DNA from 3 places in the Microbacterium oryzae genome. Region 2 is predicted to be linked to each of the others. Evidence: predicted binding sites of a transcription regulator. Region 2 holds the regulator's gene; each other region holds the start of a gene.
What was found. The regulator HspR, encoded in region 2, represses chaperone genes until heat shock. The targets are predictions, from matches to a motif close to AAGTTGAGTCNNNNNGACTCAACTT.

Region 1 (6,496 bases), 140 kb from region 2:
GGGGGAGCCGTTCGCCACGCGCGAGACGGTCTGTCCGGAGACGCCGGCGAGCCGGGCGACGTCAGCCGCCGAGACCTGAGGCATGGCGCTCCCTTCTCCTCCGACCCACTTTGCACTACCCTCATGTTGACGTCAACACGCGCGGCTTCGCGCGGTAAGGAGAAGCCATGGAGGCACCGGCCACGACGCTGGGCGCCGGAGTCGTGAAGCGCGTGTCGCGCCTCGCGGACGGGCGCGAGCTCATCTACTACGACGACCCCGGCACGACGCTGCCCGCCGCGCGGCGCCTGGACGAGCGCGAGCTCGGCGGCCGCCCCGAGACCGCCACCATGCGCCGCGACGTGCTCACGGGCGACTGGATCTCGGTCGCCGCCGCACGGCAGAACCGGGCGTTCCTGCCGCCCGCCGACCTCGACCCGCTCGCGCCGCAGAGCCCGACGAACCCCTCGGAGGTGCCCGACCTCTACGACGTCGCGGTCTTCGAGAACAAGTCGCCGTCGTTCGGGCCCGCGCTCGACGCCGCCACTGGCGACGCTCCGGTCGCCGTCGACCCGCCGCAGGGCCTGGCGGACCTCGACGCCCCCGGCCTCGGTCGCAGTCGCACTTCGGTCGGCCGCTGCGAGGTCGTCTGCTTCAGCCCCGAGCGCGAGGGCTCGTTCGGCACGCAGTCGGTCACCCGCGCGCGCACCGTCATTGAGGCGTGGGCCGACCGCACCGCCGCGCTGTCGGCCCTGCCGGGCATCCGTCAGGTCTTCCCCTTCGAGAACCGGGGCGAGCAGATCGGCGTGACGCTGCACCATCCGCACGGCCAGATCTACGCGTATCCCTACATCACGCCGCGGACCAAGCTGCTGCTCGCGGCGATCGAGCGCGAGGGCGCCGACCTGTTCGAGCGGATCATCGCCTTCGAGGAGGAGGGCCCGCGCGTGGTGCTCGAGGCCGAGCACTGGATCGCGTACGTGCCGTTCGCGGCGCGCTGGCCCGTCGAGGTGCATCTCGCGCCGCGCCGGCACGCTCCCGACTTCGCCGCGCTGACCGAGGCCGAGCGCGATGAGCTCGCGTCCGTCTACCTCAGACTTCTCCGCGGCGTCGACCGTCTCTACGACACCCCGACGCCGTACATCGCCGCCTGGCATCAGGCGCCCGTCGACGTCGCGCGCGACACCGTGCGGCTGCACCTGCAGCTGACGTCGCCGCGGCGCGCGGCGGACAAGCTGAAGTACCTCGCCGGATCGGAGGCCGCCATGGGCGCGTGGATCGGCGATGTGCCGCCGGAGCAGTCCGCAGATCGGCTGCGCGAGGCGGTGAACGCATGACCGGGGCACGTGAGCAGGCCGAGCAGCTCTTCGGCGAGTTCGGCCGCGGCCGACCCGATGGTGTCTGGTCGGCGCCGGGCCGGGCGAACCTCATCGGCGAGCACACCGACTACAACGAGGGCTTCGTGCTGCCGTTCGCGATCGAGCACCGGACGTATGCCGCCGTCGGCATCCGTGCGGATCGCACCCTGCGCGTGATCTCGACGCTGGATCGCCAGCCCTTCGCGCTGTCGCTCGACGCGCTGGCGGCGACGTTCGACGGACCGGCCGGGCACGCGGTGGCGGAGGGCACGGTGCCGGAATGGGCGGCGTACCCGCTCGGCGTCGCGTGGGCGGCGTACCCGCTCGGCGTCGCGTGGGCGGCGCTCGCCGCGACCGGGCGGCCGGCGGCCGAGGTCGCCGGGCTCGACATCGCGCTCGCGTCCGACGTGCCGGTGGGCGCCGGGCTGTCGTCCTCCGCCGCAATCGAAGGGGCCACCGCCTCTGCGCTGAACGACCTGTGGGAGCTCGGCCTCGACGGCCTGTCGATCGCGAAGATCGGCCGCACCGCCGAGAACGAGGCCGTCGGAGCGCCGACCGGGATCATGGATCAGGTCTCGTCGACCCTCGGCCGGCTGGACGCGGCGACGTTCCTGGACTGCCGAACGCTCGAGACCGCGTCGGTCGACCTCGGCTTCACGGCGACCGGCCTCGCGCTCCTCGTCATCGACACCCGCGTGAAGCATGCGCACTCGACGGGCGGCTACCGGGAGCGCCGGGCGTCGTGCGAGAAGGGCGCCGCGGAGATGGGCGTGCCGTCGCTGCGGGATCTGTCCGTCGCGGACCTGCCCCGCGCGGAGGAGGCGCTCGATGACGTGACGTTCCGGCGCGTGCGCCACATCGTCACGGAGAACCAGCGCGTGCTCGACACCGTCGAGGCCCTGCGGGCGGCGGGGCCGCTGGCGATCGGCGAGCTCCTCGTCGCGTCGCACGCCTCGATGCGCGACGACTTCGAGATCTCGGTCGCCGAGCTCGACACCGCCGTCGATGCGGCTCTCGGCGCCGGCGCGCTCGGTGCGCGCATGACGGGCGGCGGGTTCGGCGGAGCGGCGATCGCGCTCGTGGAGGCCGACAGCCTCGACGTCGTCTCGCGCGCGGTCGAGGAGGCGTTCGCCGAGCGCGGCTTCACCGCGCCGCACACCTTCACGGTGACGCCGTCGGAGGGCGCGCGCCGCGACGTCTGACCCCGCGCAGGAAGAAGGGCCGACGCCACCGGCCTCGGCCCTTCTCCGGTCTGCGGGATCAGGAGGTGATCTGCGTGAGCGTCTGCGCGCCCTCGCCCGACTGCTGCACCTCGATCTTGCGCGGCTTGGCCTTCTCGCTGATCGGGATGAGCACGCTCATCACGCCGTTCTCATACGTCGCCGTGATGCCCTCCGTGTCGATGCCCTGACCGAGGTTCAGCTGCCGCAGGAACGAGCCGGTGGAGCGCTCGCGCGTGATCCACTTCACGCCCTCGCCGCCCCGGCCGGTGCGCTGCGCGCGGATGGTCAGGAGCTGCCCGTCGACATCGATGTCCACGCTCCCGGGGTCGATGCCCGGCAGGTCGGCGCTCAGGACGTAGTGGTCGCCTTCCCGGTACAGGTCCATCGGCATGAGCCGCGGCGCCTGACGGTCCATGAGCTGGTCGGCCATGCGGTCGAACTCCCGGAACGGATCGAAGAACATCGCCATGGTGATCGTCCTCCCTCTGCTCGGCGGTGTCCGGATGTTTCTTGAGTCTTGCTGACTCAACTTCAGTTTTAGCACTCTCATGGGAAGAGTGCTAAAAGTGCGCTGAGAGCTCGCTTCGAGATCGCTTGAGGGTGGAGGCGGTTGAATGGGCGGGTGACCTCGCATCCCGACCTCCCCCTCGCCCGCGACCTCGCCGCCGACCTCGCGGCCGCGCGCTTCCGCTCGGAGGCGTTGCGCGCGATGTGGGGAGTGGCAGCGGATGACGCGATCGGCCGCAGCCTGCGCGCCCCGGCCCTCCGCGCCATCCGAGACCGCGACGACGCGCTCGCCGTGCTCGCACGGGTGCTCATCTTCGGCGTCGCGCAGCCGGTCGCCGACGTCGACCGAGCGCTTCCGCGCGTCGGCGCCCGCGGGCTGGCCGACCTCGGACTCGCCACGCTGGACGCCGATGTCGTCACGCCGCGCGCCGTCCTCCGCCCGCAGTCGTTCCATGATGATCGCGGCCCCGGGGAGTGGCTGCTCGCCAGCGACCTCGACGAGATCGCCCTGGGCGGCGGCGCGCTCGCCGAGGACCACGTGCTCGGCGCGGGCGGAGCATCGCTCACCCTGGCGGGGCTGCAGCTGCCCGCATCCGCCGCCTCCCTGCTCGACCTCGGCACCGGCTGCGGGGTGCAGGCTCTGCGCGCGTGCCGCTACGCGGACCGGGTCGTCGCCACCGACATCTCCGAGCGCGCGCTCCGCTTCACGGATCTGAACGCGGCGCTCGCGGGAACGGGCGCGATCGAGACGCGTCGCGGATCGCTGTTCGAGCCGGTCGCCGGGGAGACCTTCGAGCGCATCGTCTCGAACCCGCCGTTCGTCATCACGCCGCGCGTGCAGGGCGTTCCCGAGTACGAGTACCGCGACGGCGGGCTCGTCGGCGATGCGCTCATGCAGAGCGTGGTCGAGGGCGTGGGCGCTCATCTCGCTCCCGGCGGAGTCGCGCAGTTCCTGGGCAACTGGGAGACGCGCGCCGGCGTCGACGGACTCGACCGACTGCGCGGCTGGGTGGAGTCCGCCGGTATCCCTCTCGACGCCTGGATCGTCGAGCGCGAGGAGCTCGACCCGATCGCGTATGCCGAGATGTGGATCAGAGACGGCGGCACGATTCCCGGCTCGCCCGAGCACGACCGCCTGCTCGACGCATGGCTCGACGACTTCGCCGAGCGGAAGGTCAGCGCCATCGGCTTCGGCTACGTCCTGCTGCGGCGAGCCGAGAGCGCGCCGACCCTCGCGCGCTACGAGCGGGTGACGCAGGCCATCCCGTCAGAGGGCGCGCTGGGGTCGCACCTGGCCGCGGTCCTGGCCGCGCACGACCGCGTGGCCGCACTCGACGACCACGCGCTGCTCGCCCTGCACCTGAAGACGGCGTCCGACGTGACGGAGTCGCGGCACCACCTGCCGGGCGCGGCCGACCCCAGCGTGATCGAGCTGCGGCAGGGCGGCGGATTCGGCCGCTCGGTCCAGGCCGATCCCGCGCTGGCCGCGCTGGTCGGCGCGAGCGACGGCGAACTGTCACTGGGGCAGATCGTCGCCGCGCTCGCGCAGCTGCTGGAGGTGGACGAGGCGGCACTGCGGACCGCGCTCCTGCCCTCCGTGCGCGAGCTCGTGCTCGACGGCTTCCTCGCTCCGGCCTGAGCGAGTCCCGCGTTCTTCGACAGGCGTAGCCTTTCGGTATGCGAGCAGTCGTCTTCGAGAAGTTCCACACATTCCCTTCGCTCACGGAGGTCGAGAAGCCGGTGCCCGGCGCCGGTGAGGTGCTGCTGAAGGTGGCCGGCTCCGGCGCGTGCCACTCCGACGTCGCCATCTACAACGAGTTCGACGAGGGCGCCCCGGGCGCGCAGAACCCTCCCTTCGTCCTCGGGCACGAGGTGTCGGGATGGGTCGAGGAGGTCGGCCCCGGCGTCGAAGGCTTCGCGCAGGGCGAGGCGCACCTCGTGTACGGTCCGATCGGCTGTGGCCACTGCAAGGCGTGCTCGCGCGGCCAGGACACGTATTGCGAGAACGCAGCGACCATGCCGTACCTCGCGACGGGGATTGGGCGCGATGGCGGGATGGCCGAGTACGTCGTCGTGCCCGCGCGCAACCTCGTGCCCCTCGGCGATGCGGACCCGGTCGACGCTGCGCCGCTCAGCGACGCCGCTCTCACCCCGTACCACGCCATCAAGAACTCCCTCCCCAACCTCTCCGGGGGCGGTCGATTCGCCCTCGTGATCGGCCTCGGGGGCCTCGGGCAGATCGCGGTGCAGATCCTCACCGCGCTCACCGGCGCGACGGTGATCGCGACCGACATGAAGGAAGACGCCATGCGGCGTGCGGAGGCGAACGGCGCGATCACGGTGGCCGGCGGCGAGGGTCAGGTCGAGCGCATCCGCGAGATCACTGGCGGCCGCGGAGTGGACGCCGCCTTCGACTTCGTCGGAGCGACGCCGACCATCAAGACCGCGCAGGCCTCGATGGCCCAGATGGGGCGGCTCACGGTCGTCGGCATCGCAGGCGGCGTGACGGAGTGGTCGTTCTTCGCCACCCCGTACGAGTCGACGATCACCAACACCTACTGGGGCACCATCGAGGAGCTGCACGAGGTCGTGGCCATGTACCGCAAGGGGCAGATCCGTCCCGACGTCGAGCGCTACTCGCTCGATGAGGCGCTCGAGGCCTACCGCAAGCTGGAGTCCGGGCAGCTGTCCGGACGTGCGGTGGTCGTTCCCCACCAGAGCTGACGCGAGCGCGGGTTCGGCCGGCGGCGTTCGTCTCCGGCCGGGCCGAGCTCGTGCTCGACGGCTTCCTCGCTCCGGCCTGAGCGCACCGGATACCCTGGAAGCCATGCTCAACATGGCCGCCGGTCTCGCGCGCCTGGGCGACCTCGCGGCATCGCCCGTCGTCGCATCGCTCGCGCAGGCGTTCGCCGACGCCGGATTCGACCTCGCCGTGGTCGGCGGGCCCGTGCGCGACGCGCTGCTCGGGCGCCGCACGCACGACCTCGACTTCACCACCGACGCGCGACCGGACGACATCCTGCGCATCGTCACGCCCATCTCGTCGGCGCAGTGGGACATCGGACGCGCGTTCGGCACGATCGGCGCGCGCGTCAGGGGCGAGCAGGTCGAGATCACGACCTACCGCGCCGACAGCTACGACGGGGAGACCCGGAAGCCGACCGTGGAGTTCGGCGACACGCTCGAGGCCGACCTCACCCGACGCGATTTCACCGTCAACGCGATGGCCCTGCGGGTGCCCGCGGTCACGCTCGTCGACCCCACGGGCGGCGTCGAGGACCTCGTGGCCGGTGTCCTGCGCACGCCCATCGAGCCGCGCGTGAGCTTCGGCGACGATCCGCTGCGCATGCTGCGGGCCGCGCGCTTCTCCTCGCAGCTCGAGTTCGACATCGAGCCCGGCACGCTGCAGGCGATCGGCGACCTCCGCGA
Region 2 (6,496 bases):
AAGGAGCTCTCCAGTTCCACCTCGACGAGCGTGAACCTGCCCTACCTGTCGCTCACGGAGAGCGGCCCGGTGTCGCTGTCGGAGAACATCTCGCGCGCGAAGTTCGAGGAGCTCACGAAGGACCTCCTCGAGCGGACCAAGAAGCCCTTCCAGGACGTCATCCGCGAGGCCGGCATCAAGGTGTCCGACATCGCGCACGTCGTCCTCGTCGGTGGCTCGACCCGCATGCCGGCCGTCAGCGAGCTCGTCAAGAGCGAGACCGGCCAGGAGCCCAACAAGGGCGTCAACCCGGATGAGGTCGTCGCCGTCGGCGCCGCCATCCAGGCCGGCGTGCTGAAGGGCGAGCGCAAGGACGTCCTCCTCATCGACGTCACTCCGCTGAGCCTCGGCATCGAGACCAAGGGCGGCGTGATGACCAAGCTCATCGAGCGCAACACGGCCATCCCGACCAAGCGCAGCGAGACCTTCACGACCGCAGACGACAACCAGCCGTCCGTGGCCATCCAGGTCTTCCAGGGCGAGCGCGAGTTCACCCGCGACAACAAGCCGCTGGGCACCTTCGAGCTCACCGGCATCGCGCCGGCTCCCCGCGGCGTGCCGCAGGTCGAGGTCACCTTCGACATCGACGCGAACGGCATCGTGCACGTGTCCGCCAAGGACAAGGGCACGGGCAAGGAGCAGTCGATGACCATCACGGGCGGCTCGTCGCTCTCGAAGGACGACATCGACCGGATGGTCCGCGACGCCGAGGAGCACGCGGCCGAGGACAAGAAGCGCCGCGAGGCCGCGGATGTCCGCAACCAGGCCGAGACGCTCGCGTACTCGATCGAGAAGCTGATCGCCGACAACGACGACAAGCTCCCCGCCGACGTGAAGGACTCGGTCAAGGCCGACGTCGACGCTCTGAAGACCGCGCTCGCGGGCGAGGACGACGACGCCGTGAAGACCGCGTTCGACAAGCTGAACGAGAGCCAGACCAAGCTCGGCGAGGCGATCTACCAGCAGGGTCAGGCCGCTCAGGAGCAGGCGCCGCAGGACGCCCCGACCGGCGAGCAGGGCTCGGCGGATGAGGACGTCATCGACGCCGAGGTCGTGGACGACGAGGACGAGAAGAAGAGCTGATGACGGACAAGGACTTCGAGGAGCCCCAGGGCGAGCAGCCCGACGGCGCCGAGGTCCAGCCGGACGCCGAGGGGTCGGCGGCAGATGCCGCCGACCCCGCGGCGCAGCCGGCTGAGGCCGCGGATGGCGACGGCCTGACGGTCGACGACATCCTGGGCGCCGAGCAGACCGACGAGGCCGCCGAGGCCGAGAAGAGCGACTACGAGACGCAGCTGCTGCACGACCTCAAGCGTCTGCAGGCGGAGTACGCCAACTACCGCCGGCGCACCGAGGAGCAGCGCGAGATCGAGATCGCGCGAGCGCGCGGGGAGGCCGTGAAGGGTCTCCTGCCGGTGCTCGACGACCTCGACCGCGCCGAGAAGCACGGCGACCTCGGCGAGGGCAGCCCGTTCTCCGCCGTCGGGGCCAAGCTCCGCGCGGTCGCCGAGCGGCTCGGCGTCGTCGCCTACGGCGCGGCCGGCGAGGAGTTCGACCCGCAGCGTCACGAGGCGATCTTCCAGCAGCCCGTCCCCGGCGCGACCGAGAGCACGATCCTCGAGGTCGTCGAGGTCGGCTACCGACTGGGCGACGTGGAGCTGCGGCCGGCGAAGGTCGTCGTCGCCGTCCCCGCGGAGTGAGTCGATGGCCGGCCCCTGCGGGGGCCGGCCGTCCTCCCTCCCCTCACGTCGCAGAACCAACCCGCGAAGAAGGTGCAGATGGCCAGTCAGGACTGGTTCGACAAGGACTTCTACAAGGTCCTCGGCGTCGACAAGGGCGTGAGCGAGGCCGAGCTCAAGAAGACGTACCGCAAGCTCGCCCGCACGTACCACCCCGACTCCAACCCGGGCGACGCGGCCGCCGAGGCGAAGTTCAAGGAGATCAGCGAGGCGTACTCGGTGCTCTCCGACGCCGAGCAGCGCAAGGAGTACGACGAGCTGCGCGCCATGGGATCCGGTGCGCGCTTCACGGCTCCCGGAGGCGGCGGCGGCGGCTTCGACGACGTCTTCAGCCGGTTCACGCAGCAGCGCACCTCCACGCCGGGTGACTTCGACGACATCTTCTCCATGTTCTCCGGCGGCGGCGGCCCCGGCTTCGGCTCCGGGCGGTTCGGACAGTCGACCGGTGGATACCGCGGCTTCGGCGGCCCGTCGCGCGGCGCCGACGTGCGCGCGCGCACGACCCTCGACTTCACCACCGCCGCGCGCGGCGAGACCATCACCCTCCAGGGCGAGGACGGCAGGCCCTTCAAGGTGAAGGTTCCCGCCGGCGTCGCGGACGGGCAGAAGATCCGCCTGCGCGGCCGCGGCCGGCCGTCGCCGGACGGCGGCGAGAACGGCGACGTCGTCGTCGAGGTCGCTGTCCGCCCGCACCCCGTCTTCACCCGCGAGGGCCTGAACGTCCGCGTGACGGTGCCGGTCACCTTCACCGAGGCCGTGTTCGGCGCGACCATCGAGGTGCCGACGCTGGGCGGCGAGACCGTCAAGCTGCGAGTCGCCCCCGGCACCCCGTCCGGTCGCGTGCTGCGCGTCAAGGGGCGCGGCATCGTCACGTCCAAGGGCACCGGCGATCTCCTCGCCGAAGTGCAGGTGGCCGTCCCCGCGCATCTCGACGAGCGCGCCCGCGAGGCGCTGGAGGCGTACCGCGAGGCGGAGTCCCGTGAGAACCCGCGCGCGGACATGATGGCCAAGGCCCAGCAGTAGCTCAGGAGGTGAGCAGCATGCCGGTCCCCATCGACCCCACCCAGATCGACCCCGAGGCGCCGATCTTCCCCATCGCGGCGGCGGCCGAGCTCGCCGCGATGCATCCGCAGACCCTGCGCCAGTACGACCGCATCGGGCTCGTGGTGCCCGGCCGCACCCGCGGCGGCTCGCGCCGCTACTCCGTGCGCGACATCGAGCAGCTGCGCGAGGTCGCCCGGCTGTCGACGGAGGGCGTCCGCCTGGCCGTCATCGAGCGCATCCTGCACATGGAGAACGAGGTGCAGGAGCTGCGCGGGCGGGTGCGGGAGCTCGAGCAGGAGCTCCGGGAGGAGCGCGAGCAGCGCCCGGGTGCGCGGGTCTTCGCCACCAGCGCGAACGGCGCCGTCGTCACGCTCCGCGCGGGAACGCGCGTGCGTCGCCAGACCGACGTCGTCCTCTGGCGCCCTCGTCCGGGGTCCTGAGCGCGAATCTCTCCCGGTGGGAGCGGCTTCTCGCGGTATTCTGTTGACAGTCAACGAATACCGAGGGAGTGAGCGATGCGCGACAAGGTCGACAGGGGGGTCTCGCTCGGCGCGCAGGTCGCCGACATCATCCGCCAGCGCATCGTGCGCGGCGAGCTGAGGCCGGGGGACCGCCTCACGGAGGAGGGTGTCGCCGAGGAGTTCCAGGTGAGCCGCGGCCCCGTGCGCGACGCCGTATCGCAGCTGAGCTACGAGGGTCTCGTCGAAGTCCGTCGCCCTCGCGGGATCTACATCATCGGACTCACTGCCGACGATGTCGAGCAGCTGTACAGTCTGCGCGCTGCTCTGGAGCGGCTCGCCGTGAACCGGGCGGCGGAGGTGCGGGACGACGAGGCGTGGCAGCCGATGCGCGACTGCGTCGAGCGGATGGCCGCGGCGGCCGACGAGGGCGACCATCCCGCTTTCCAGCGGGCCGACGTCCGATTCCACTCCCTCTTTTACGAGATGGCGCGGCACCCGCGGCTGCTCGCGACGTGGCGCCAGTACGAGCCGACGTTCGCTGCCCTCCTCGACGTCACCATCAATCACGACGACGACCTGCACGAATCGGCCGAGGCGCATCGTCGGCTCTACGACCTCGTTCGGGGAGAGGACCGCGGCGCGCTCGAGCGAGAGCTCGTCGACCATCTGAAGCGCGCCGAGGACCGCATGCGCCTGGAGCTGCTCAGTCGTTCCTGACCGGCCAGCACGGCCAGCGTTGACTGTTAACAGTAAACGTGTCATGCTCGTCTCGCCCGACATCGCCGTTCGGGATCGCACCGAGAGGAGCAACGATGCCCCGCCCCATCCGTTTCGCCGCAGCAATCGCCGGCGCCGGCCTCACCGCCGTGGCGCTCGCCGCCTGCACCCCCGTCGCCGAAGAGGGGGAGGCCTCCTCGTACCCGGAGAAGGACATCCGCCTCATCATCCAGGCCGACGCGGGCGGCGGCTCCGACCTCTCCTCGCGCGCTCTGGCGACCGAGCTCGAGGGAATCCTCGACGTGAGCGTCATCCCCGAGAACATGCCCGGCGCCTCGGGTGCGCTCGCCATGGAGTACGTCGCCGAGCAGGAGCCGGACGGCTACGTCATCGGCTTCGGCCCCGTCGAGATCTCCATGCTGAACACCACGCAGAACGCCGACGTGCTGCCGGAGAACTACGACCTCCTCGGACAGATCATGCTCGCCCCCGGTGTCATCTCGGTGAGCGCCGACAGCGACATCCAGTCGCTGGAGGACCTCGTCGCGCAGGCCGAGTCGGGCGCGGTCACCGTCTCGAACTCGGGAGCCGGCTCCATCTGGGAGGCGGCGACCCTCGGCCTCGGCGAGGCCGTCGGAGCGGAATTCCAGCCGGTGCCCTACGACGGCGGTGCGACCGCGGTCAGCGCCGCGGCGTCGGGAGAGGTCGTCGCGGCCGTCTCCGGCGTGGGCGAGGCCCTCGCGCAGGAGGACTCCGTGCGCATCCTCGCGATCATGCACGACGAGCGCCACCCCGACCTGCCCGACGTGCCGACCGTCTCCGAGGCCGTCGGCGAGGACGTCGAGTTCGGCGGCTGGGGCGGCATCTACGCCCCCGCCGGTCTCCCGGGCGACGTGCACGACACGCTCGAGGCCGCGATCGCCGAAGCCGTCGAGAGCGACACGTACCAGGACTTCCAGAAGAACGCGGGCAACCTCGTCGTCTACCGCGACTCCGCCGAGTTCACGACGTTCGTGGAGGACCAGTTCACGCAGTTCCAGGAGCTGCTGGGCTGATGAGCTCGTCCGTCGACATCGAGACGGGCGCCCCTCCGCGCCCGTCTCGGGCGCTCGAGGTCGCCTTCGCCGTGCTCGCACTGGCGGGATCCGCCGTCTACCTCGCGCTGGCGACGCAGATCGAGCTGCGCCGCGAGTCCGCAGGCGGCATGGACGCCCGCAGCTGGCCCATCGTGCTGGGGGTCGCGGCGGTGGCCGTCGCCATCGCCCTCCTCGCCATCGCCGTCACCCGCCCGCCCGCCACGCGCGACGACCTCGAGCGCGTCTCGCCCGGCGGCTGGCTGCGCGCGACGCTGGCCCTCGTCGTCTCGGCCGCGTTCATCGCGCTGTGGTCGGTGGGCGATGTCATCGCCTTCGGCTACCGGATCGAGCTCTTCCCGATCGTCGCCGCCCTGTACCTCTTCGTGCTCATGCTCGTCTTCGGGCAGCGGCGCTGGATCGGGCTCATCGTCTATCCCCTCGCCATCACGGCCTTCATCTACGTCGTGTTCGGCATGCTCCTGAGGATCCCCCTGTGAACGCGCTCGCCGAGGGCCTCGGCTCCCTCCTCGACATCTCCGTCGCCCTCTACATGCTCGTCGGGCTCCTGCTCGGCTTCCTCGTCGGCGCCTTCCCCGGCATCACCGCCACCATGGCGGTCGCGCTCGCCGCCGGGTTCACGATGACGCTCGAGCCCGTGCAGGGTCTCGCGGTGCTGCTCACGATCTACGTCGCCGCGAACTTCGGCGACCGCGTGCCGGCCATCCTCGTGAACACCCCGGGCACGCCCGCCTCGGTCGCCACGACGCTCGATGGCTACCCCATGGCGAAGCAGGGGCGCGCGGGACTCGCCCTGACCATCTCCGCCATCGTCAGCGCGGTCGGCATCCTCGCCTCGATCGTGCTGTTCGCCGCACTCGCCGTGCCGATCGCGACGCTCGCGCGCAACTACTTCCGTTCGCCGGAGCTCTTCGCCCTCGTGCTCTTCGGCATCGCGATCATGATCGGCATCTCCTCGAAGTCGATGCTGAAGGGCGTGCTGGCCGGTCTCATCGGGCTCATGCTCGGCAGCGTCGGCACGTACGCAGCCACCGCCGACCAGCGCTTCACGTTCGGCGTGCTCGAGCTCGCCGAGGGCCTCAACTTCATCGCCGTGATCATCGGCCTGTTCGGCATCGCCGAGCTGCTCGATCAGCTCATCACCCACCACGAGTCGAAGGTGCGGCCCATCTCGTCCCTCGGACGGTGGATGCCGAACCGCGGCGAGCTCAAGCAGACCGGCCGCGCGGTCGCCGTCAGCGGCGCGGTGGGTCTCGGTGTCGGTCTCATCCCCGCCGCCGGCGGCGACATCGCCGGCCTCATCGGCTGGGAGCGCGCTCGCGCGGCGTCCAAGCAGCCCGAGCTGTTCGGCAAGGGGTCGATCGAGGGCGTCGCGGCGTCGGACACCGCCTCCAGTGCCACG
Region 3 (6,496 bases), 1.1 Mb from region 2:
GCCAGATCCTTCCCGCCTCCCACGACACCGACGAGCGCCTGCCGATCCTCGTCTCCGGCCGCGCCCCGTGGCGCAGCGACGTCGAGGCGCGCGGCGTCACAGTGTCGCTGCGGGCCATCCCGCTGAAGGAGCACGGGCACCGCACCGGCGCCATCGTGCTGTGCCGCGACGTGAGCGAGCTGCGCAGCCAGGAGCAGGAGCTCATCACCAAGGACGCGACCATCCGCGAGATCCACCATCGCGTGAAGAACAACCTGCAGACCGTCGCGTCGCTGCTGCGCATCCAGTCGCGGCGCACCTCCTCCGACGAGGCGCGCGAGTCGCTCCTGCAGGCGATGCAGCGCGTCGCCGCGATCGCCGTCGTGCACGACACCCTCTCCGAGGGACTCGCGCAGAACGTCGACTTCGACGAGGTGTTCGCCCGCGTGCTGCGTCTGGTGGCCGAGGTCGCCGCAGCGCAGAACACCGTCGCCCACACGCGCACGGAGGGCCGCTTCGGGACGCTCCCCAGCCAGTACGCGACGCCGCTCGCGCTCGCGCTGACCGAGATCGTCACGAACGCCGTCGAGCACGGGCTCGCCGGCCGCGAGGGCGACGTGCAGATCGTCGCCGACCGCGACGAGTCCCGGCTCGAGGTGCGGGTGCGCGACACCGGAAGCGGCCTTCCCGACGGACAGGTCGGTCGCGGCCTCGGCACGCAGATCGTGCGCACCCTCATCCAGGGCGAGCTCTCCGGCACGATCGACTGGAAGACGATCGACGCCCCCGACACGCCTTTCCACGGCGGCACCGAGGTCGTCATCACGGTCCCGCTGCGCTGGATCGTCCGCAGCTGAGCCCCCGGATACGACGAAAGCCCCGCCGAGGCGGGGCTTTCGTCGTATTCGGGGGCGGTGTCAGGACGCGCGGCGAGCGCGGGCCGCGCGGCGCTTGAGCGCGCGGCGCTCGTCCTCGCTCAGGCCGCCCCACACGCCCGAGTCCTGTCCGGACTCGAGGGCGTACTGGAGGCAGACCTCGGTGACCGTGCAGCGAGCGCAGACGGACTTCGCCTTCTCGATCTGGTCGATCGCGGGGCCGGTGTTCCCGACGGGGAAGAACAGCTCGGGGTCGACGGTGAGGCAGGCGGCCTTGTCGCGCCAGTCCATAGGAATGCTCCTTGCGGGTGAGGTTTCTCAGGGAAAGCACAGCGTGGGATTACGGGTGGATTACGCTGTATGTGCGACGAGTCGTGACGACTCGTCCCACCACGCTGTGGGAAACACACCGTTAACAATTGTCATACACGCGTCGTTTTCGGGCAAGGGTTTTTTCTGTCCGTTCCCTGACTGCGTGTGCGCGCCGCCCGGCGCTCGAAGCAGGGAGAGCGGATGCCGGTGAGCCGAGCCACGCGCACCGCGGCCATCCTCGTCGGCATCGAGGCGGTCGGCGTCCTGGCTCTCGCGGCCCTGCAGGTGGTCTCGCTCGGCTCCGGCGTCGCGTCGCTCCCCAGCGCCATCGCGCTCCTCGTGCTGACCATCGCGGGCGCGCTCGCCGTCGCGGCCTTCGCGCGCGCGATCGCGCGCGCACAGTCGTGGGGCCGCTCCGGCGCCGTGGTCGTCCAGCTGCTCGTCATCGCCGTCGCGATCGGCGCGGCGACGGGGGAGTACGCGCACCCGGGGATGGCCCTCGCGCTGACGGTGCCCGCGGCGATCGTCTTCGTCGCCGTGATCCTCGCGGCGCGCGACGCCGGCCGGGATCAGCCGCGGACGCCCGAGTCCTGAGCCCGATCGAGCAGCGCGTGCGCGAGCAGCGTGCTGCCGGCGACGGCCGCGGGCATCGCGATCACCGCGCCGAGCGGCACGATCAGGCAGAGGTGCGTGGCGACGCCGAAGCCGAGCACCCGCGCGCGTGAGGCGCGGCGCAGCGCGCGTCGCTCCGCCGGGCCGAAGCCGCGCGCGGTGAGCGCGCGCGAGGTGAGCTCGTCGGCGAGCATCCAGCCGCTGAGCACCGCGCCGAGGACGGCGGCCAGCACCGCCCCCGCGACGGGGACGAATCCGACCGCGAGCGTGAGCACGGCGATGCCGAGACCGCGCAGCACGAGCGAGATCGCGTCGCCCGCGGCACGCCACATCCCGTATCCCGCGTCGGGCACGGCCTCCGCACGCGCGCTCTCCACCGACCGCCACACCCGGTCGTAGAACGGCTCGCCGACGAGGAGGGAGAGCGCCGTGAAGGTGGCCACCGCGAGGACGACGGCCCCGGCCAGCAGCGCCGCGCCGACGAGCAGGCGGATGGCGGCGGCCCAGCCGGACGCCCAGCCGTCGGCCCACGGGGTGAGCGCCGACGCGATCTCGGGGAGGAACGCCCCGAGGACGATGAGCCCCGTCGTGAGCACCGCACCGACGAGGGCGGCCGGCAGGAGGGCCGCGGCCATGACGCGCGGACGCCGCCGCCACCATCCGAAGCCGCTCCCGACAGTGCGCACGCCCGCCCAGAACTCCCTCATCCCTACATGAAACCAAACAGCGGCGGGAAGACGGCGACGACGATCACCGCCCACACCCCGTACACGGGCAGCCAGCGCGACGGCCAGCGCTCGAGGGCGCCCGGCGCGGCGCGGCCGAGGAGCAGGCGTGCGATCAGCGCGGCGTGCCCCGCGAGGTGCACGAGCAGGAGGATGTTCAGCCCGAGGGCGGCGGTCTTGTTCGCGCTGAACCCGAACTCCGCGATCCGGGTGAGCATGGCCGCGAGCACCACGACGTCGACGGCGACGGCCGCGATGAGCATCACCAGTTGCGCGGCGTCGAGGAGTCCGACCCGCGAGCGCGGCGGGCGCGCGGAGACCGCGTACAGCGACAGGGCCAGCACGAGCACCAGCACGAGGTCCATGACGATGAGGAGCTCGCGGTCGGCGCGGGCGAGATCGCCCGCCGTCACGACGACGACGAGGAGGGCGAGCAGCATGAGCGCCGTCAGCGGCGTGAAGACGCGGGCGAGCACGGGCGCGATGTTCTCCGCGACGCTCTGGCGCCGGTCGACGAGCCATGTCGCGACGAGCAGCGCCCCGGGGACGCACAGGGCGAGGATCCACCCGAGGACGCCATCCGAGACCTCGACGCCGACAACGGCGAAGGAGCCGATCATGAGGGCGAGGAGCGCGCCGCCGCCGAGCGCGATGAGCGCGAGGAGGACGGCCACCTCACCGGAGAAGCGCGCGAACGCGATCCGGTCGCTCGGGCGCCGGCGGGTGGCGACGTACGCGACGCCGACGAGCGCCCAGAGGGCGACGGGCGCATGGATGGCCGCGAGCACCGCGGTGTCGCCGAAGGGCGCGAACGGGAAGAGCGCGGCGCAGAGGGCGACGAGCAGGTAGCCCGCCGCGATGACCACGACCGCGTCGCGGCCGGGGCGGCGCGTCCAGAGGAGGTAGGCGAGGAGGAACGGCGCGACGACGAGGGGGAACGTGCGCAGGAGCAGCGCGCCGTCGTCGGCGACGGGCGCGAGCGGTCCGCCGGGTGCGAGGAGCCACACCGCGCCCCTGGTCGCGAGGCCCGCCAGTGCGGCGAGGGCGAGGATGAGGCCGAGCCCCGCGCCGGCGGCGGCCCTCCGCGGCGAGCGCTCGCGCGCGATCTCGGCCTGCAGCGCGTCGAGATCTCTCACGCGGCGGAGGGCGACGAGGAACGCCTCGTCGAGGGCGAGACCGCGCTGCCGGAGGTCCGCCGTCTCCGCGCGAAGGCGCTCCTCGCGAGCGGCTTCGGCGGCGTCCGCGTCTGCTCCAGCGGCGCCCGCGGACTGCGATCGCCAGCGCCCGACGAGCGCGTCGAGGTCGCTCATGCCTCCGCCTCCCAGCGCAGCAGGTCGCCGGGCTGGCATTCCAGCGCCTCGCACAGGGCGTCGAGGGTCGTGAACCGGACGGCCTTCGCTCGCCCGTTCTTGAGCACCGCGAGGTTGGTGGGCGTGATCCCGATGCGCTCCGCGAGCGTGCCGACCGACATCTTGCGTCGCGCGAGCATCACGTCGATGTCCACGATGATCGGCACTCAGATCACCTCGCCGAGCTCGTCGCGGAGCGTTCGCGCCTCGTTCTCCCGGTCGATGGCCTGCTTCAGCAGCGCGCGCATGACCACGACGATGAGCGCGACGCCGCCGAGCACGAGGGCCGCGCCGCAGATGAGGCCGACGATGCCGGGTGCCGTCTCGCCCGGCGCGAGGACGACGGCGAGGGCGAAGGCGAGCACCGCCGACGCCGTCACCGCGCCGATGATCACGTCGACGTAGCGGAACGAGGATCGGGAGAAGATCGAGCCGCGCCGCACGCGGGTCAGCAGCTGCCAGATGCAGACGGCGGACACCTGCAGGGTGGCGATCCAGAGCACGGCGATCACGACCAGCGTGATGCGGCCCCAGAGAGCCTCGCTCTCGAGGTCCGCCCACAGCAGCGGCACGATGACGATCTGCACGACGAGCGAACCCGCCAGGGCCAGCGCGATCACGACGCGCAGGATGAGGATCGTGGCTCTGCTCACGGCGTCCCCCTTCGTTGAGTGACGAGAGAAATCTATCGATAAACGTTCGATCGGGCAAGACGCGTGCGCGCGGTGAAGCGGTCGGGAATACCCGAGGACGGTGGGCGTTCAACTTGACAGAGGTTGGCTCAACTTCCAGACTTGATACACAGTCACGCAACTTCAAGGAGATGTCGGGACATGCCCGAGAACCACTTCCCCCAGGACGGGCCGAGCTCGTTCGACGAGTTCCTCGCGCGCTATCTGCAGGGCGAGCGTGCTCGCGCCAGCCGCTCGATCGACCTCAGCCGCTTCCTCAGCGCGCGCACGCAGGAGCTCCTCCAGCGCGCCGGCCGCTACGCCCTCGGCCGCGGCCAGCTCGAACTCGACGCGCTCCACGTGCTGCGTGTGCTCGTCGACGACGCGGCGGTCGCCGACGCCATCACGCGCATCGGCGGCGATCCCGCCGCCATCGGCCAGGCGGCGGAGGAGCGGCTGCCGAGCGCGGGCGCCGCGGCCGACGTCGACGGCGCCGCCGTCACGCAGGCCGTGCAGCGCGCGCTCTTCCACGCCTTCCAGGTCGCGCGCTCGTCGGGATCCACCTACGTCGATCCCGAGCACCTCTTCTTCGCGCTCGTGCTCGCGCAGGACACCCCCGCGGGTCAGATCCTCGCCCGGTCGGGCGTCACCGCCGAGGCGCTCACGCAGGGCGCGCGCGAGGGCGTCGCGCCGCAGCCTGCGGCTGCGCCCGAGGCGCGGCCCCAGGGCGGCGCCTCGATGCTGGAGAAGTACGGCACCGACCTCACGGCGCTCGCACGCGGGGGAGAGCTCGACCCCGTCATCGGGCGCGCCGAGGAGATCGAGCAGACCATCGAGATCCTCTCGCGCCGCACGAAGAACAACCCCGTGCTCGTCGGCGAGGCGGGCGTCGGCAAGACCGCCATCGTGGAGGGGCTCGCGTCCGCCATCGTGGCCGGCACCGTTCCCGAGCAGCTGCGCGACCGGCGCGTCATCGCCCTCGACCTGCCGGCGATGCTCGCCGGCACCCGCTACCGCGGAGACTTCGAGGAGCGGCTCACCAAGACGATGGAGGAGGTCGCCGAGGAGAAGGGCCGTCTCATCCTCTTCATCGACGAGATCCACACCCTCGTCGGGGCGGGCGGCAGCGGCGATGGCGCCATGGACGCCGGCAACATCCTGAAGCCCCGTCTCGCCCGCGGAGACCTGCACCTCGTCGGCGCGACGACCCTCGCGGAGTACCGTGCGATCGAGAAGGACGCCGCCCTCGAGCGGCGCTTCCAGCCGGTGCGCGTCGGCGAGCCCTCGGTGCCCGACGCCATCGCCATCCTCGAGGGGCTCCGGTCCGCGTACGAGGAGCATCACCGCGTCTCCTACACGGACGACGCCCTGCGCGCGGCCGTCGAGCTGAGCGACCGCTACCTGCCCGATCGCGTGCTGCCGGACAAGGCCATCGACCTCATCGACCAGGCCGGCGCTCGCGTGCGGCTGCGTCTGGGCGCGCCGGTCGACACGCAGGAGCTCGTCGCGAAGCTCGCCGAGCTCGAGGCCGAGAAGAACGCGGCGGTGTCCGCAGAGCACTACGAGGAGGCCTCCCGCATCCGCGACGAGATCGCCTCGGTCCAGGAGCGCCTCGCCGAGGCGACCTCGTCAGGCGGCGGGCGCGCCCTCGTGGACGAGCCCGAGATCGCGGCCGTGATCAGTCGCGCCACCGGCATCCCCGTCAACCGGCTCACCGAGAGCGAGCGCGAGCGGCTGGCCGGGCTCGAGAGCGAGCTGCACGCGCGGGTCGTCGGCCAGGACGACGCGGTGACCGCCGTGGCGAAGGCCGTCCGCCGCAGCCGCACCGGCATGGGCGACGCGCATCGCCCCGTCGGCTCGTTCCTGTTCCTCGGCCCCACCGGCGTGGGCAAGACCGAGCTCGCGAAGGCGCTCGCCGCGAGCCTCTTCGACGACGAGACCGCGGTCATCCGCTTCGACATGAGCGAGTTCGG

Region 1: the regulator HspR is predicted to act here: its motif matches at 3,068-3,092, upstream of D7D94_RS10470 (Hsp20/alpha crystallin family protein).
Region 3: the regulator HspR is predicted to act here: its motif matches at 4,616-4,640, upstream of D7D94_RS00615 (ATP-dependent Clp protease ATP-binding subunit).

Annotation. Positions count from the first base shown of each region.
Region 1 covers NZ_CP032550.1:2,227,504-2,233,999, reverse strand. The annotation lists gene D7D94_RS10485 (LacI family DNA-binding transcriptional regulator) at 1-84, opposite strand, end outside; gene galT (galactose-1-phosphate uridylyltransferase) at 168-1,316, shown strand; gene galK (galactokinase) at 1,313-2,539, shown strand; gene D7D94_RS10470 (Hsp20/alpha crystallin family protein) at 2,598-3,029, opposite strand; gene D7D94_RS10465 (DUF7059 domain-containing protein) at 3,183-4,706, shown strand; gene D7D94_RS10460 (NAD(P)-dependent alcohol dehydrogenase) at 4,745-5,791, shown strand; gene D7D94_RS10455 (CCA tRNA nucleotidyltransferase) at 5,895-6,496, shown strand, end outside.
Region 2 covers NZ_CP032550.1:2,086,396-2,092,891, reverse strand. The annotation lists gene dnaK (molecular chaperone DnaK) at 1-1,122, shown strand, start outside; gene D7D94_RS09760 (nucleotide exchange factor GrpE) at 1,122-1,739, shown strand; gene D7D94_RS09755 (DnaJ C-terminal domain-containing protein) at 1,818-2,801, shown strand; gene D7D94_RS09750 (heat shock protein transcriptional repressor HspR) at 2,819-3,262, shown strand; gene D7D94_RS09745 (GntR family transcriptional regulator) at 3,338-4,000, shown strand; gene D7D94_RS09740 (Bug family tripartite tricarboxylate transporter substrate binding protein) at 4,096-5,055, shown strand; gene D7D94_RS09735 (tripartite tricarboxylate transporter TctB family protein) at 5,055-5,573, shown strand; gene D7D94_RS09730 (tripartite tricarboxylate transporter permease) at 5,570-6,496, shown strand, end outside.
Region 3 covers NZ_CP032550.1:133,120-139,615, forward strand. The annotation lists gene D7D94_RS00580 (sensor histidine kinase) at 1-836, shown strand, start outside; gene D7D94_RS00585 (WhiB family transcriptional regulator) at 897-1,145, opposite strand; gene D7D94_RS00590 (histidine kinase) at 1,374-1,760, shown strand; gene D7D94_RS00595 (EI24 domain-containing protein) at 1,736-2,485, opposite strand; gene D7D94_RS00600 (hypothetical protein) at 2,488-3,813, opposite strand; gene D7D94_RS00605 (helix-turn-helix domain-containing protein) at 3,810-4,019, opposite strand; gene D7D94_RS00610 (DUF2975 domain-containing protein) at 4,020-4,505, opposite strand; gene D7D94_RS00615 (ATP-dependent Clp protease ATP-binding subunit) at 4,686-6,496, shown strand, end outside.